One region of the Paenibacillus sp. FSL H8-0332 genome, then DNA from elsewhere that is predicted to be linked to it. Evidence: riboswitches for the same ligand, from Rfam matches in the RefSeq annotation. Region 1 holds a riboswitch; each other region holds the start of a gene.
What was found. Region 1 has a riboswitch for thiamine pyrophosphate ahead of NST43_RS12330 (ABC transporter ATP-binding protein). Riboswitches for the same ligand answer to the same signal wherever they lie in the genome.
Positions count from the first base shown of each region.

Region 2: linked by a shared signal. The riboswitch ahead of thiC (phosphomethylpyrimidine synthase ThiC) and the one ahead of NST43_RS12330 (ABC transporter ATP-binding protein) in region 1 are both predicted to bind thiamine pyrophosphate.
Region 3: linked by a shared signal. The riboswitch ahead of NST43_RS08380 (thiamine phosphate synthase) and the one ahead of NST43_RS12330 (ABC transporter ATP-binding protein) in region 1 are both predicted to bind thiamine pyrophosphate.
Region 4: linked by a shared signal. The riboswitch ahead of NST43_RS00490 (ABC transporter substrate-binding protein) and the one ahead of NST43_RS12330 (ABC transporter ATP-binding protein) in region 1 are both predicted to bind thiamine pyrophosphate.

Region 1 is NZ_CP150145.1:2,865,544-2,869,582, reverse strand. Features, by position in the region: gene NST43_RS12340 (DHA2 family efflux MFS transporter permease subunit) at 1-873, opposite strand, end outside; gene NST43_RS12335 (TetR/AcrR family transcriptional regulator) at 1,024-1,680, shown strand; TPP riboswitch at 1,747-1,849, shown strand; gene NST43_RS12330 (ABC transporter ATP-binding protein) at 1,983-2,753, shown strand; gene NST43_RS12325 (ABC transporter permease) at 2,734-3,510, shown strand; gene NST43_RS12320 (ABC transporter substrate-binding protein) at 3,507-4,039, shown strand, end outside.
Region 2 is NZ_CP150145.1:7,330,123-7,334,161, forward strand. Features, by position in the region: gene NST43_RS32175 (tetratricopeptide repeat protein) at 1-1,207, shown strand, start outside; gene trxB (thioredoxin-disulfide reductase) at 1,253-2,206, shown strand; TPP riboswitch at 2,256-2,362, shown strand; gene thiC (phosphomethylpyrimidine synthase ThiC) at 2,514-4,039, shown strand, end outside.
Region 3 is NZ_CP150145.1:1,941,074-1,945,112, reverse strand. Features, by position in the region: gene thiH (2-iminoacetate synthase ThiH) at 1-761, opposite strand, end outside; gene NST43_RS08390 (thiazole synthase) at 789-1,553, opposite strand; gene thiS (sulfur carrier protein ThiS) at 1,638-1,841, opposite strand; gene NST43_RS08380 (thiamine phosphate synthase) at 1,832-2,530, opposite strand; TPP riboswitch at 2,625-2,727, opposite strand; gene NST43_RS08375 (SDR family oxidoreductase) at 2,786-3,658, opposite strand; gene NST43_RS08370 (amidohydrolase family protein) at 3,949-4,039, shown strand, end outside.
Region 4 is NZ_CP150145.1:111,907-115,945, forward strand. Features, by position in the region: gene NST43_RS00480 (ABC transporter permease) at 1-580, opposite strand, end outside; gene NST43_RS00485 (MTH1187 family thiamine-binding protein) at 577-870, opposite strand; gene NST43_RS00490 (ABC transporter substrate-binding protein) at 923-1,996, opposite strand; TPP riboswitch at 2,146-2,256, opposite strand; gene NST43_RS00495 (hypothetical protein) at 2,329-3,780, opposite strand; gene NST43_RS00500 (MFS transporter) at 3,828-4,039, opposite strand, start outside.

The sequences.
Region 1 (4,039 bases):
CAAAAATAGTGCACCGTATAAGCCAAACTGGGCAATCCACTGCACGATGATTCCTGTCGTGAAATCAACGGATTTCAGAATCCGCAGCTCCAGCAGCGGTGTCTTGGAGCGCAGTTCAGCGATGACAAAAGCGATCAGCGCCACAGCGCCCAGCAGCAGCCCGATCAGCGTTTTCTCAGAGGTCCAGCTCTGCGCGCCCTGGCTAACCCCGTAGGTTAACGAAGCAAAAGCCAGCGGTCCAAGAACCATACCGAGCTTATCCATGCCGGGTACGCTGTTCCTCGCCGCATTCGGCAGCTTGCGCAGTCCAATCAGTACAGCGATGATGCCAATCGGAATATTAATGAGGAAGATCCAGCGCCAGGAATGGTATTCAACCAGCCAGCCCGACAATACCGGACCAATAGCCGGTGCGAACAGGACGGGAATGCCCATAATACCCATGACAACGCCAACTTTGCTTTTGGGAGCCAGTCTGTACACATAGGCCATCCCGACAGGGAGCACACAGCCGCCGCCCAGTCCCTGAATGACCCGGAAAACAATCAGCCATTCGGCGCTGCTTGGTGTAGCGCACAGAATTGAGCCTATCGTGAACACAATTACCGCCGTCAGGAAGACCGTCTTGGCTCCGAACCGGTCTGACAGCCAGCCTGACAACGGAATAACGGAAGCCTGAGCCAGCATATATCCGGTAACTACCCACTGCAGCGTATGCAAATCCGTCTTGAAATCAACCACCAGCCTGGACAAGGCTACATTCATCGCCGTACTGTCCAGCACAACCATAAATACTCCTGCAATAATGGCCAGCAGCGGAACCAGAATACTGGACAGCCGGAAATCGGCTTCCTGCTTCAAGGTCTGATCCATGTCTCTTCTCCTCCTGAGCTGTCCGCGTTCTACATTGACCTGCGGGCAGATTGTTCTATATAATGAGTGAACGGACAACTGTCCGTAAGTGTAATTCATAGTCTACGGACAATTGTCCGTAGTGTCAATTCTTTTCTGAAAGGGGTTCTCATGAAAAAGCCAGACACCGATGCTGCACAGCTCCCGCCGTCAGCTCCGCAACCCATAGCCTCCGCTCCGCCCGAGTCCGCCGATCCTTATGTACAGCGGATTCTTGAAGCTGCCCGCCAGTTGTTCACCGAGAGCGGACTTGAGGCGGTCAGCATGTACAGCATTGCCAAGCGGGCAGGCATAGGGCAAGGCTCCCTGTACCGCCGCTTCACGGACAAGGGTGAGATCTGTTCTGCACTGCTGAAGGGCAGCGCAGATCAATTCCTGTCCGGGCTGGAGCAGCAGGTCGCTGCCAGTGCCGGTGAAGCCCCGGCTCTTGCTCAGCTGCAGAGCAGCATTGAGCAGATTGCTGATTTCATTGAGCAGTATGCCGAGCTGCTGAATATGATCAAAGCCGAGTTCACCGGCAAGAAGCAGCTGACCCAGTTTGAGCATCCTTTTTTCCAGCGGCTGGGAGTGATGATGACAGAGCTGCTGCAGCGCGCTGCGGCGGGCGGTGAGATAATTGACATTGATCCGGCCTTTGCGGCCACAGCCTTAATCTCTGTCCTCAGTCCCGATCTGTACCTGTATGAGCAGAAGCGGCACCACGCCTCCAAGCTGGACATCTCCAGGGGCATCGTCACTTTGTTCGTGACCGGTCTGGCAAAGCGCTGACCGCCTGCTCTTTACAAGAGGGAGATTTGTGGTATATTAAGTAGCAATTACGAATTCAATAGCAACATTATTCACTAGGGGAGTCGGCCGACTGAGACGGAGCTTAAGCTCCGGACCCTTTGAACCTGATCTGGATCATACCAGCGGAGGGAAGTGGAGCAGAATGTAACAGTGGTTCCCGTCACAGGGCCGCAGCTGACTGTACCTTCCGCCCCATTCATCGCCTCCGGGAATGAATGGGGCTTTTTGTTGTTCTCGTAGCTGTTATTTAATCTAACCCGAGGAGGTTCGTACATAGTCTTATGATCAACATTAGCAATCTGTCCTATGCCTTCGGGACCGGTTCGTCCCGGACCCCCGTCTTCTCAGGGCTAACCATGAATGTGCAGCGCGGCGAATTCATTTCTATTGTAGGCGGGAGCGGATGCGGCAAAAGCACTTTGTTCAAAATCATCGCCGGTCTGCTGGAGCCGGGTAGCGGCAGGATTACGCTGAACGGAGCCGAGTCCGCTACAGCAGCGAAGAGGCTGGGCAGTGTGGCCTACATGCCGCAGCAGGATCTCCTCCTGCCTTGGCGCACCGTATTGGACAATTGTCTGCTGCCCTGGGAGCTTAAGCGCAGCCGGCCCAAAGCAGCCGCTATTGCCGAGATCCGTACCCTGCTACACCGTTTCGGCCTTGACGAGACTGAAGGGGCTTATCCGCAGGAGCTGTCCGGCGGGATGCGCCAGCGCGTGGCGGTCCTCCGCACCGTGGCAGCCGGGAATGACCTGCTGCTGCTCGATGAGCCGTTCGGGGCGCTCGATGCCATTACGAAGCGCTCGCTGCAGCGTTGGCTGCTGGAGTTATGGGCGGAGCTGGACAAGACGGTGCTGTTCATCACCCATGATCTGGAGGAGGCGCTCCTGCTCAGTGACAGAATCTATCTAATGACTGGCAGAGAGGGCAGCGGGATGCAGGAATTCTCAGCCGGTCTCCCCCGTCCGCGCCATCACAGTCTGAACTATCAACCGCAGTTCGCCGCCCTGCGCCAGGAATTGGAGCTGAAGCTATATGAGAACCGCCGCTCCTAGAAGATTGCTCCAGCATTACGGTCCGGCGGCCCTGCTCGCCCTGCTGACGCTTGCGGTCTGGGAGACTGTAGCCCGGCTGGGCCTGGTTCCTCCCTTCATCCTTCCGGCTCCGTCTGCCGTCTGCAAGGCCTTGCTGGAGGAACGCCGCTTGTTATTCGGGGTGCATCTGCCTGCTACCCTGCTTGAAGTACTCACAGGCTTCGCACTATCCGTGGTCTGCGGCAGTCTGCTGGGAATCGCCATGCACCTGTTCAGTCCGCTGGCTAAGGCGCTGTACCCGCTACTGATTATCAGCCAGACGGTTCCGCTGATCGCCCTCTCTCCCCTGTTCATCATGTGGTTCGGCTATACCTTGTGGAGCAAGGTCGCCGTTGTCTTCCTGACCGCTTTCTTCCCGGTGGTCATTGGCACCTATGACGGGTTGTCCAAGAACACGGATGCCTACCGGGACCTGCTGCTGACGTACGGCGCGAACCGCTGGCAGATTCTCGGGAAGGTGGGCGTTCCGCTGGCTTTCCCCTCTTTTTTCTCCGGACTGAAGCTGTCGGCTGTGTACTGTGTAATTGGTGCAACGATCGGGGAATGGCTTGGGGGCAGCCAGGGGCTGGGCTATTTCAGCCGCAGAATGGCCGGGAATCTGCAGAGCGCCAAGATGTTCGCCGCTGTTGTCTTGTTATCCGTACTCGGTATTCTGCTGTTTCTGGCAGTCGCCGCGCTGGAGAAGATTATTCTGAAGAAAAGAGGACGTTATTCATGACTACTATCCGCTATACCCGTTATCTGCACAATACGATTTCAAAGCCAGCCATGCTGCTGTCTGCTCTGGTGCTCTGTATGCTGCCTGTCCTGGCAGGCTGCGCCAATACAAACAATCCGGCGGCCTCCGGCTCCTCGGCTGGTACTACCGCAACCTCTGAGGCAGGGACTAAGAGTGCCGCCCAAAAGCTGACGATTATGCTCGACTGGTATCCCAATGCAGTCCACTCCTTTTTGTATGCGGCAGAGGCTGAAGGGTATTTCGCTGAGGAAGGCCTTGAGGTTGAAATTCAGATGCCGGCCGATACCAATGATGCGCTGAAGCTTGTTGCTGCGGGGAAGGTGGATCTGGCACTCAGTTATCAGCCGCAGGTATTGATGGCACGGGGGGAGCAGATTCCGGTCAAGTCGATCGCTGCGCTGGTGCGCCACCCGCTGAATCATCTCATGGTAGCCGCAGACAGCGGCATTAACCGCCCGGGAGAGCTGTCTGGCAAGCAGGCTGGGTATTCCTCCGTCCCGTTATATGA
Region 2 (4,039 bases), 3.1 Mb from region 1:
TACTCCGGATTTTTTGGCTGCGCATAATAATCTGGCGCTCGCCCATTTCTATATGGGCCGGTTCGCCAAGGCGAAGGCATGTCTGAATGAAGTGCTGAGGCAGGACCCCGGCAATTTGCACGCCCTGTGTAATATGGCTATCTTCTTACAGTATGCAGGGGACAAGGAGCAGCTTGAGAGGTTGCTGGGTATGCTTGAAGCGACTGTGCCATTCCATCAGGAGCATGTGTTCAAAATGGCCACAACGATGGGAATCCTGGGCCGGCACACCGCCGCTTACAGCCATTTCCGCCGTCTGCTGAAGGACGAGGAGGTGGCCGGAGACGCTGGCCTGTATCATTACTGTGCGGCGGCGGCAAGCAATAGCGGCCTGTACAGTGAAGCTCTGCGCTGCTGGAGACAGGCCGCCAAGCTGGACCCTGATTCTGCGGTCCCGGCGTTCTTCCTGTCCCAGCTCCAGCATGCCCGGACAGAAGGGCGCCCTATGCCTGCTGTCAGCTATAACTATCAGCTGCCCTTCCAGGAGCAGCTGAAGCAGTGGAAGGGCAATACGGGCAGGTTCACTGAAGAAGTGCGGAATAATCCGCTGCTGCGCGCCTCGTTCTTCTGGGCGCTGCGCTATGGCGATTCCGCTACGAAGCTTCAGGTGACCGAGGCTCTGCGCTGGATTGAGGATGAGGACATGTCCGAGGTGCTGCGCAAAGTGCTGGAGCAAGAGCCGCTCCAGGAGGACCGGCTGCAGGAGGCGGCATTGTTCAGCCTTCAGCGGCTGATCGGAGAGAACCTGAATGAAGCTGTCAGCTCGCCCGGCGAAGAGCAGGAGCCTGCGGCTGCTCCCGCCTCCAAGGGGACGCTGCCGGAATGGAGAGAAGACTGGCAGCGGATTATGGATCATGCAGCGGCCATGATGGACCGCAGATATGATGCGGTCCAGAAGAAGGATGCGGAGCACATCTGGAAGCAGTTCATCGGCAGCCTGTACCCGGATGTACCGCTGTTCCGCAATGACGGCGGCTGGTGCGCTGCACTGGAGTATCTGACGGCCCGGCTGCATGGGCAGCCGGTTACGTTCCGTGAGGCTGCCCAGCGTTATGGTGTGTCGGTCTCGATGGTAAGCCGTTATGCACGGCGGATTGACAGCGAATGTGATATCCGGGCCATGCTGCCCGGAACCGGCGGCTTATCGCCGTCCACCACCCGTATTTAAGCATTACTGCTGTAAGACAAACCTACTTGTAAGGAGGCCAATGTAATGTACAAAACGATTGTAATCGGAACAGGCCCGGCCGGGCTGACTGCCGCGATTTATCTGGCGCGTGCGAACCTGAGCCCGCTGGTAATTGAAGGCTTGCAGCCGGGGGGACAACTGACAACGACGACAGAAGTGGAGAACTTTCCAGGCTTCCCCGAAGGGATTCTGGGTCCGGACCTGATGGACAATATGCGCAAGCAGGCAGAACGCTTCGGCGCTGAATTCAAGAATGGCTGGGTGGAGTCCGTGGACTTCTCACAGCGTCCGTTCAAGGTAACAGTGGACGGAATGGGTGTATTGGAAGCGGAGTCGGTCATTATTTCAACCGGGGCCTCTGCAAGATATCTGGGTATCCCGGGCGAGCAGGAGAATGTGGGACGCGGGGTCAGCACCTGTGCGACCTGTGACGGCTTCTTTTTCCGTAATAAAAAGATTGTCGTCGTCGGCGGCGGGGACTCCGCTATGGAGGAAGCCAGCTTCCTGACCCGCTTTGCGTCCAGCGTAACGCTGGTTCACCGCCGTCCCGAGCTGCGTGCCTCGAAGATTATGCAGGACCGGGCGCGTGACAACAGCAAGGTCACCTGGGCCTTGAACCGCACACCGGTTGAAGTAACGGTAGGAGAGACCGGAGTGAAGGGCCTTACGGTGCTTAATAATGAGACAGGTCTGACAGAGCTGGTAGAGGCAGACGGCGTGTTCGTAGCGATTGGACACACACCGAATACAGCCTTCTTGGGCGGGCAGATCAACACGGATGCCAATGGCTATATTGTGGTGAACCCAGGTACCACCGAGACCAACATCCCCGGTGTATTTGCCTGCGGCGATGTGCAGGATACACGTTACCGTCAAGCGATATCGGCAGCGGGAACCGGCTGTATGGCCGCCATGGATGCTGAGAAGTTCCTGGAAGGCACGATGGTGCACGACTGGAGCGAATCGCTGGACAAATAACGGGTTTACAAGAATTACCCACACAGTTAAAATGTATTTAATTAGATAAGATACCCACTAGGGGAGTCTGAATAGGCTGAGACGGGAAAATTGAATTTCCGGACCCTTGAACCTGATCTGGATCATACCAGCGTAGGAAAGTGGAGTCGGACCTTTTTTGAATACAGTCTTATTTGGCTGTTCCTTTAATAAAGCCGCTCCAGGTGGAGCGGCTTTTTGATTTGCAAGAATCTATAGATTCTGCGGCTCAATCTGCTGCGTGACCTCTTATCTGATGGGTGTACAGAGCGAAGAGGAGGAGATTGAAATGACAGGAATGGTCAAAAACGAAGAGGTGGATCTTTCCGGATTCCCCGCAAGCCGTAAAGTGTATGTAGAGGGCTCACGCCCGGATATCCGGGTTCCGATGCGTGAGATCAGCCTCAGCAGAACCGAAGGCGTTGCCGGGGAAGAGGAGAATGCTCCGCTGCGTGTCTATGACACAAGCGGCATGTACACGGATGCAGCAGAGGAGACCGACATTCGGAGGGGGCTGCCGCCGCACCGTTCAAGCTGGATCGCGGAGCGTGGCGATTCGGAGGAATACACCGGAAGAGCCGTCCGGCCGGAGGATAACGGAATCCGCAGGGAGGGGGCCTTGGCAGAAGCTTGTCCAGGACTGAGCCGGAATCCCCGGCGGGCCTATACAGGCGGTAATGTGACTCAGCTGCATTATGCAAGGCAAGGAATTATAACACCGGAAATGGAGTATATTGCGATCCGCGAGAATACCCGGCCGGAGTTCGTAAGGGATGAGGTTGCCTCGGGCCGCGCGATTATTCCGGCCAATATCAATCACCCGGAGAGTGAGCCGATGATTATCGGCCGTAACTTCCTGGTGAAGATCAATGCAAATATCGGAAATTCTGCGGTCACTTCTTCTATAGAAGAGGAGGTGGAGAAGATGCGGTGGGCGACCCGCTGGGGGGCTGATACCCTCATGGATCTCTCCACCGGCTCGAAGATCCATACCACCCGGGAGTGGATAATCCGCAATTCTCCTGTGCCGGTCGGTACAGTGCCCTTATACCAGGCGCTGGAGAAGGTAAACGGCATAGCCGAGGACTTAACCTGGGAGCTCTACCGTGACACGCTGATTGAGCAGGCGGAGCAGGGAGTGGATTACTTCACCATTCATGCCGGAGTGCTGCGCCGCTATATTCCGCTGACTGCCCGGAGAATGACCGGCATCGTGTCACGGGGCGGATCGATTATGGCCGCCTGGTGCCTGGCCCATCAGCAGGAGAACTTCCTGTACACACACTTCGAAGACATATGTGAGATTATGAAGACGTATGATGTGGCCTTCTCGCTGGGAGATGGCCTGCGTCCCGGTTCTATTGCCGATGCCAATGACGAAGCCCAGTTCGCCGAGCTGGAGACGCTGGGAGAACTGACCCTACAAGCCTGGAAGCACGATGTTCAGGTTATGGTCGAAGGTCCGGGGCATGTGCCGCTGCACAAGATTAAGGAGAATATGGATAAGCAGCTTGAGATTTGCCGGGAAGCCCCTTTCTATACCCTCGGACCGCTGACTACGGATATTGCACCCGGTTATGATCACATCACTTCGGCCATCGGGGCGGCGATGATCGGGGGGCTCGGAACAGCGATGTTGTGTTACGTTACACCTAAGGAGCATTTAGGCCTGCCTGACAAGAATGATGTGCGCGAAGGGGTCATTACCTACAAAATTGCTGCACATGCCGCAGACCTCGCCAAGGGACATCCGGGAGCGCAGGACCGGGATGATGCACTGTCCAAGGCGCGGTTCGAGTTCCGCTGGCGCGACCA
Region 3 (4,039 bases), 920 kb from region 1:
CCGATTTCGCATTCCGGGTACTTGTCCTGCAAGTACCTCGCATGCAGCGCAGTGGCCAGAGCCTCCTGGCGCCATTCGTACATGCCGAGCAGGGCTCCGATATTGACCGAACGGAACCCGGCCTCACAGCCCCGCTCGGGAGCATCCAGACGGTTGCGGTAGACGCGTTTGGGTCCTTTTACATGCAGCGCCCGATAAGTCTCCTGGTGGTAGACCTCCTGATAGAGCGTCAGACCGTCCACACCGGCGTCTCTGAGCTCAGCATATTCTGCTGTCGAGAGCGGATTCACTTCAATGCTGACGGAGGAAAAATAGCGCCGGAGCACATTCACGCAGTCCCTCACATAACCGGCCGGACTGTCCCTCCGGGATTCTCCGGTCAGAATGAGAATGTGGCGCAGGCCCGTGGCTGCGATGGTCTCTGCTTCCCGGGCGACCTGCTCCAGCGTTAGTTTTTTACGCGGAAAATCATAAATGGAGCTGAAGCTGCAATAGGTACAATGATTCACACAGTAATCAGCGAGATACATCGGTGTAAATAATTGCATCACATGGCCGAAATGCGTACGCGTTAACCGGTGTGCCTTCTGCGCCATCTCCTCCAGATAAGGCTCCGCTGCCGGTGACAGCAATGCCATCAGCCCCTCTTCATCAACCTGCTCTGCACGAAGTGCGCGCTTCACATCCTCTGCCGTATACCGGCTCCATAACGCCCTGTAAGGAAGCTGCTCCAGCCGGGTCATCGTCTCATAAAAGCTCATAACCGTTCCCCCTCCCTATTACATCTGTCAGGCCAAAAACCCGGTCAACGGTGAAGAGGCTGCCGCCGTCTCCTCCACGGGCCCCAGTCCGGCGAGAAAAGCCTTACGCCCTGCGGATACCGCCTCGCAGAAGGCCTCTGCCATCAGCAGCGGATCTTTGGCGGTGGCAATTGCTGTATTAAGCAGCACCGCTGCGGCTCCCATTTCCATTGCCTCAGCCGCCTCAGAGGGTCTGCCGATTCCGGCATCCACAATGACTGGCATATCCGTCTCGGAGATCAGAATGCGGATCAGCTCCTTGGTCTGCAGTCCGCGGTTGGACCCGATTGGCGCTCCCAGCGGCATCACGGCCGCCGCCCCCGCAGCCTTCAACCGGAGAGCGGCGGACAGATCAGGACTCATATACGGAAGCACCACGAAGCCTTCTGCTGCGAGGATCTCGGTTGCCCGGATGGTCTCCATATTATCCGGCAGTAAATATTTTTGGTCGTTGATGACCTCAATCTTCACCCAGTTGCCCAGCCCCGCCGACCTCGCCAGCCGGGCAATCCGTACTGCTTCCTCTGCGGTGCGCGCACCGGAGGTATTGGGCAGTAAGGTCATATGGGAAGGAATATGGCTGACAATATTGTCCTTGCTCTCCGGGTCCACCCGGCGCAGGGCAACGGTAATGACCTGTGAGCCTGAGCGTGCAATGACCTCGGGAATGAGGGTGTTACGGCTGTATTTTCCGGTACCAATGAACAGTCTGCTGGTTAGAGTCACTCCGCCAATCGTCAAAGGGTCTTGCATTATACCGCCTCCTGGGATAAGTTATCGCCTGTATCTAAACTGCCAATCTGCCTGCTCGTTCGCTTCTCCTCTGCCCGCCTATCCCTAACCTCCGCCTACAAAATGAACCAGCTCCACCCGGTCCCCCTCGCTGAGCAGTGTCTCTCCATAAACCTCTCTGCCGGCAAGCTCACCGTTCAGCTCGACAATCACCAGCTTACCGGCCCACTCGGGCCGGGCCAGCAGATCCGCCAGTGTCCGGCAGCTCTCTTCGATCCTTTGACTCTTCCCGTTAACGGTCACATCCACGTCTGTTCACCTCCTGCTGTGCCCTGTGCTTGATCCATATCCGGCGTCTCAGCCAGCTCGGCCGCCCTCTGAACCGCTGCCCTGTATGCCCGGGCCGCTGCGACCGGGTCCGGGGCTCCACAGATCCCCGACATGACAGCAATGCCAGCCGCCCCTTGGGCCAGCACTGTTCCGGCATTGTCCGGGGTAATCCCTCCGAGCGCAATCAGCGGTATGCGGCTCCAGCGGACGGCCTCCGCCAGCTGCTCCAGTCCGCGTGCCTCCTGTCCGGGCTTGCAGGCCGTCGGGAACACATGCCCGTAGAGGCAGAAGTCCGCTCCCTGCCTTCCAGCCTCCACCGCCTCTTCCCGGGAGTGCACGGACCTGCCGATCCGCAGGCCCGGTGCACAGCCGCGCACTGCGGCTGGCGGAAGGCTATGCCAGGCTAACTGTACACCACCTGCCCCGGCGGCCAGGGCAAGATCGATCCGGTCATTAATGACCAGCTTCGAAGGCGGAACCCCGGCCTGAAGCATCTGCTGCGCCGTAGCCAGCAGTTCGCGGGCGGACATGGCTTTTTCCCGGAGATGAATATAATCCACCATGGGATGTACCGCCACGGCCCATTCGGCCAGCGCTTCAGGCTGCAGCCGCCCGTCTGAGATGACATGAAGTTCGTGCAACGCCTTCGCCCCTCTCTTCCGCTCCATTCTCCATAAACACACAAACACAAAAAAGACCGCCCCCATAAGGAAGCAGTCTGGAATATAAGCAGGGATACCGGTGGCCGGAACCCCCGCTGCATTATTCGTTTCTCCACTTCCCTACGCTGGTATAACCCAGATCAGGTTCAAAGGGTCCAAGCAGATACGCCCGTCTCAGCCTTGCGGCTCCCCTAGTGATCGTTCTATGCTATTGTTTGGCCTTGCTTTTTGTATATTAGCATATAATTCCTGTTAGAGCTATCATCCGTTGACGACCTCGCCGCCGTTCACATGCATAACCTGTCCGCTCACATAAGAGGAATCGTCCGAGGCCAGGTATACATAAGCCGGTGCCAGCTCTTCAGGCTGCCCCGGGCGCTTCATCGGCTGGGTGCCACCGAACTCACTGACCTTCTTCGCGTCAAAGGTTGACGGAATCAGCGGGGTCCAGATCGGTCCGGGCGCTACCGCATTCACGCGGATGCCCTTATCGGCCAGATTCATCGACAGCGAACGGGTGAAGCTGAGAATCGCTCCCTTGGTGGACGAATAGTCCAGCAGCTGCGGGCTGCCGCGATACGCCGTGATGGAGGTGGTGTTAATGATCGTAGCGCCTTTTTTAAGATGAGGCATAGCTGCTTTTGTCAGATAGAACATGGAGAAAATATTCGTCCGGAACGTACGCTCCAGCTGCTCCGCTGTGATGTCCTCAATATGATCCTGCGGATGCTGCTCCGCCGCATTGTTGATTAGAATATCGAGCTTGCCAAGTCCTTCAACCGTTTGATGAATCAGGTCCTGACAGAAGGCTTCGTCCCCGATGTCCCCGGCGATCAGAATACACTTTCTGCCCTCCTGCTCCACCTGGCGCTTGGTCTCTTCCGCATCCTCATGCTCGTTCAAGTAGGAGATCACCACATCTGCGCCCTCCTTGGCAAAATGAACGGCAACCGCACGCCCGATCCCGCTATCACCTCCCGTAATGAGTGCGGCCTTGCCCAGCAGTTTGCCTGCTGCCTTGTACGCCGGTGTCTCAAACTCCGGAAGCGGATTCATCTCACTTTCAATTCCGGGCTGCTGATCCTGTACCTGCGGAGGCAGGGTTTTGATAGGTTGTTTACTTGTGTCTGGCATAATCCATTCTCCTTTCGCAGTTCACAATAATGTTGAACACATCTTGTTAGCATGGCTTAAGGCCTGGTGTTTATGCATCAGGCAGTGTGCCTGCCTGGCTCTACGTTATGTTACTTACCACACTCGGCAGCCGCCCAAACAACCAATCTACATTCACCGGCACCCATAGCGGAACGATAGCCAGTAAGTAAGGAACGTTTCCAAAGAGAATATTATCTATATCCGCTAAGAGGAATGTCCTATACTTTGTGAGGAACGACAACTACCTTAACTGAGGGGACGCTTCTATCATGGGAAATGAGCGCATCTTGCTGACGAACGGAACTGTAATCGATGGAACCGGACAGCCGCCGCTGCATCATGTAAGCATTGAGATTGTTA
Region 4 (4,039 bases), 2.8 Mb from region 1:
CCACCACCGCGCCCATAACGGCATAGGTGGCGGAGATTTTGAGGCCCGAGAACAGAGAGGGAAGCGAGCCGGGAAGCTCCAGCTTGGTGAAGATCTGCCACTTGCCCGCACCGGCCATCTTCATATAATTCATCATCACCCGGTCGCTTTGGGCCAGCCCGCCCATGGCTGCAACAGCTACGGGGAAGAAGCAGACGAGGGTGATCAGGATGATTTTGGGCAGCAGGCCGAAGCCGAACCAGATAATCAGCAGCGGGGCCAGCGCAAGGGAGGGCACATTCTGGCTGAGGATCAGCAGCGGATAGAACGCTCTCTTGAGCCAGGGCAGCAGATGCAGCAGCAGGGCGGTGAAGAGGCCGATGCCCGTGCCGACCGGGAAGCCGATCAGGGTCAGCCGCAGCGTAGCAGCGGTGTGCTCCCAGATCCCGGAGGCGTTGTTCTTCGACTCACGCGCGATATCCGTGGGACTCGGCAACTGGTAGGCCGGGATGTCGAACAGCATGACCGATAGCTGCCATATCCCGACAAAAAAGAGGACCGCCACAAAGGGCGGCCACACTAGCTTCCAGGTGCTTCTCACGGCCGGTATTTCTCCGTCAGCTTATCCATGCTGATGCCGCCCGGATTATGGGCGATCTTGATCTGTGAGATCACACTCGGACTGCCGGAAGCGATCAGCGCCTCATGCATGTCACGCACGATATCCAGCAGCTCGGACAGTTCGCCTTCCATCGTGGTCTCCAGCGGATTCACCTGATGCTTCACGCCTGATTTCTGAATGACCTCTATAGCCTTGTCCACGTAAGGGATGGAATCCTCGTTGTTCGGTGTCTTGGGAATTACCTGAATGCTAAGCAGTGTGTTAGCCATGATGAATCCTTCCTCTCCAAGTTAAGTGTAAGATTCCCGCCATGCGGGTTCATTATGATTCCGGCAAAAATTCATTCGTAAACGTACTCTCCGCATCCAGCGGCTTATCCAGCAGCTTCAGGCCGTACATCCAGTCGGCGTAATTCTTCCAGATCTCAAGCTTCTGCTCACCCCAGCGCGGGGCGTCTTCCTTGTATTTCGGGCTAAGCCATTTCTGGCTGGCCAGCACCAGCTTGGGGTCCAGATCAGGTACAGCATCGGACAAGACCGTCGCGGCTTCTTCCGGGTGGTCGATGGCGTACTGATAGCCTTTTGACGTAGCCTTCAGGAATGCCTTCACCACTTCAGGATGCTCGGCGATCTCCTTCTCGCTGGTCGTCAGTACCGGGGTGTAGTAATCCAGCTGCGGAGCGTAATCCTTCAGATACAGCATATCCAGTGGCTCCCCGCGCAGCTCAGCTTCCACCCCGGTCCAGGCGTAGAAGATCCAGGCGAAGTCAATATCCCGCTTCACGGCTGTGAAAAAGTCCGCTTCGCCGATATTCACCAGCTTCACCTTGGAGACATCCCCGCCTTCGGGGTCCATGATGGCTTTCATGGCAGCCTGCTCCGCAGGGGAGCCCCAGCCTCCGTACGTTTTACCTTCAAAATCCTTCGGCGTCTTAATATTGCGGTCCTTCGGAGCCGCGAAGCCGGAGGTGTTATGCTGAATGATTGCAGCAATTGATACCAGCGGCACATCCTGCAGACGAGCCAGGGTCAGCGCCTCTTGGGCACTGATGCCGAATTGGGCTTCACCGGAAGTGACCATCGTGTCGGACCCGGCAGCACCAGGCTGTACAATCTGAACGTCAAGACCTTCCTCCGCGTAATAGCCAAGCTCCTTAGCTGCATACAGGCCGGTATGATTCGTGTTCGGCGTCCAGTCCAGGGCAATCTTGACCGGCGTCAGCGCCTTAGGTGCATCCGTGGGTGCGGCTGCGGATGCATCAGGCGCAGCCGTGCTGTTCCCGGCAGCAGGTGCGCTGGCTCCTGCATTGCCGCTGTTGTTCCCGCCGCCACATCCCGCTACGGTGAGCAGCAGCATGGAGCTGAGCAGTAGTGTGACTGTTTTTTTGACTCCCATTTCTCTTTCTCTCTCCTTCCAGCAACCCCTGGTCTTCAGAGCTTACAGAAACCTTATTCCTGTACATCCTTAGAATCAAAAAAGCGTCCCGAAGATCGGGACGCCAGTGACTTGCGTGAGGGGACTTCAGCTTCAGTACCGCTTAAGGCACTGTGCCGAATGAAGATTCCTACGCTGGCATTATCCAGATCAGGTATAAGGGTCAGTATCTTGTGGGATACAATCTCAGCCGGCCAATTCCAGCACCCCTGGTTCTATAAAGTTCACGGGTATTGCTATGTTCTTACGGTGTATTATAGACGGCAGCTTCGCGGTTGTCCAGAGCCGTCTATTCAATCCTTATCATAGTACCGCCTTTTGCGGCGGCTGCGGATTCCATTCCGCGCCTCCCGCAGTGTTAAGCCGATACTGACCGCGATCCCCGAAAAGGTCAGGAACAGAGCCAGATATTCGAATACGGAGTACTCCAGCATTTTGCTCCAGTCGATCTGGCCCTTCAGATCCTCGATGACCTGATTCATCCCGTAGATTCCGCTGATGACCGTAAATACGGTGAGCACCATCAGGAGCGTATCCCGGCGTTTGGCCTGGAATTTGTCCTGATACTGAAACAGATCATTCAGGGTCATCTTCACTTCATCGAACAGAGCATCATTGCCGTAAACCTTGCGCAGCTGGAAAAAAATCTCCCGCCCCTGCGACTGCGAGATCAGCTCCAGAAAATAGAATTTGGCGGAAAATTTATTGATCAGAAAGATCAGATTCTCGATCTCGTCGTAATCGTGGTTGATGCGCAGCCGGGAATGCAGATTGGCGAGCTTCAGCAGCACGATTTTATGAAAAATACTCAGCAGCAGTCCATAATAATACTCTCCGTACATCTGGTTGACCAGCTCCGTGGCAATATCGGGCTTCGCCCGGCTCAGGCAGCAGAAGGTCTGCTCGTTCGTCATATAATAGGTGTCCGGCCCCCAGCGGCTATAGCAATGCTCCCGGGTGTACTGCTCGATATACTCAGGATCACTCGCACTGGTAAAAGGTTTACCGTCTATAGTCAGCCCATCCAGCTGGGAGGCACGGTAGCGCAGCTCTACACTTATCTCATCCAGCTCTTCCTCACGGTTGAAGCCATAGAAGGCCTGCACCAGCATCCGTTCATCCACGAAAAAAGGCAGGGTCTCGAAATACGCGCCATCAATCTCCGCAGGGTCGAGAAACGGCTCCAGACCGGAGACGAGATTCTTGAACACGAAATCCTCCACCCGGCCGAAGGACTTCTCCTGGCAATGGATAAAGGCATGTTTATCCTGATAACACACATCCTCCAGTGTTCGGAACCGGTCAGCGAATTCCAGCACAGTGCTGAAGGGAAGGTTTTTCTCCTCGATAGCCACTCTTATGGTCAGAAAGCCCAGCTCAAATGGGCAGAGGAACACATCGGTGGACAGAATCCGGAAATTCACAGACTCGAAGAGCATTTCCAGCCGGCACGGCAGATCGTTTACCCGGGAAAAGCGGCGGAAGGAATCGCTGTCCTTCTCACGCGGAAACAGCACATGAGCGGCAAACGGCAGATAGCTGCGCTCCATTTTCTCATGGGACACGCAGTAGCCTTCTCCGTAATAGGCATTCTCCAGTTCCTTGTTATCGAGAAAAAAACGCGTGAACCCATCCTTCTGCAGACTTGCTATCAGCTCTTTATCCTGTCCGGGCTTGATGGAGAAGGGGAAAATAAATTGCAGCAACGCTGTATGCAGGGTGGGTTCAGAATGCAGTTCAACCATGTGGGTGTTCCATCCTTCTTCGCAGAATATGGATCTTGTTAGCTATATTACCCGATTCTCCAGGCGGTCACACTTAGGAGGAATAAAAGGGCGGCAAAAGTGGCCAATAGCCCCGACGTCTGGGCAATCTGCATATGATCCATGGACCAGCCGGTCAGCAGCGGCAGCACCGCGCCGCCAATTCCGCCGGAGGCGATCATAATGCTGGGCGTCGATTCTTCCGCGCCGGGCAGCAGCTTGCTGGAGAAGACCAGCGCGA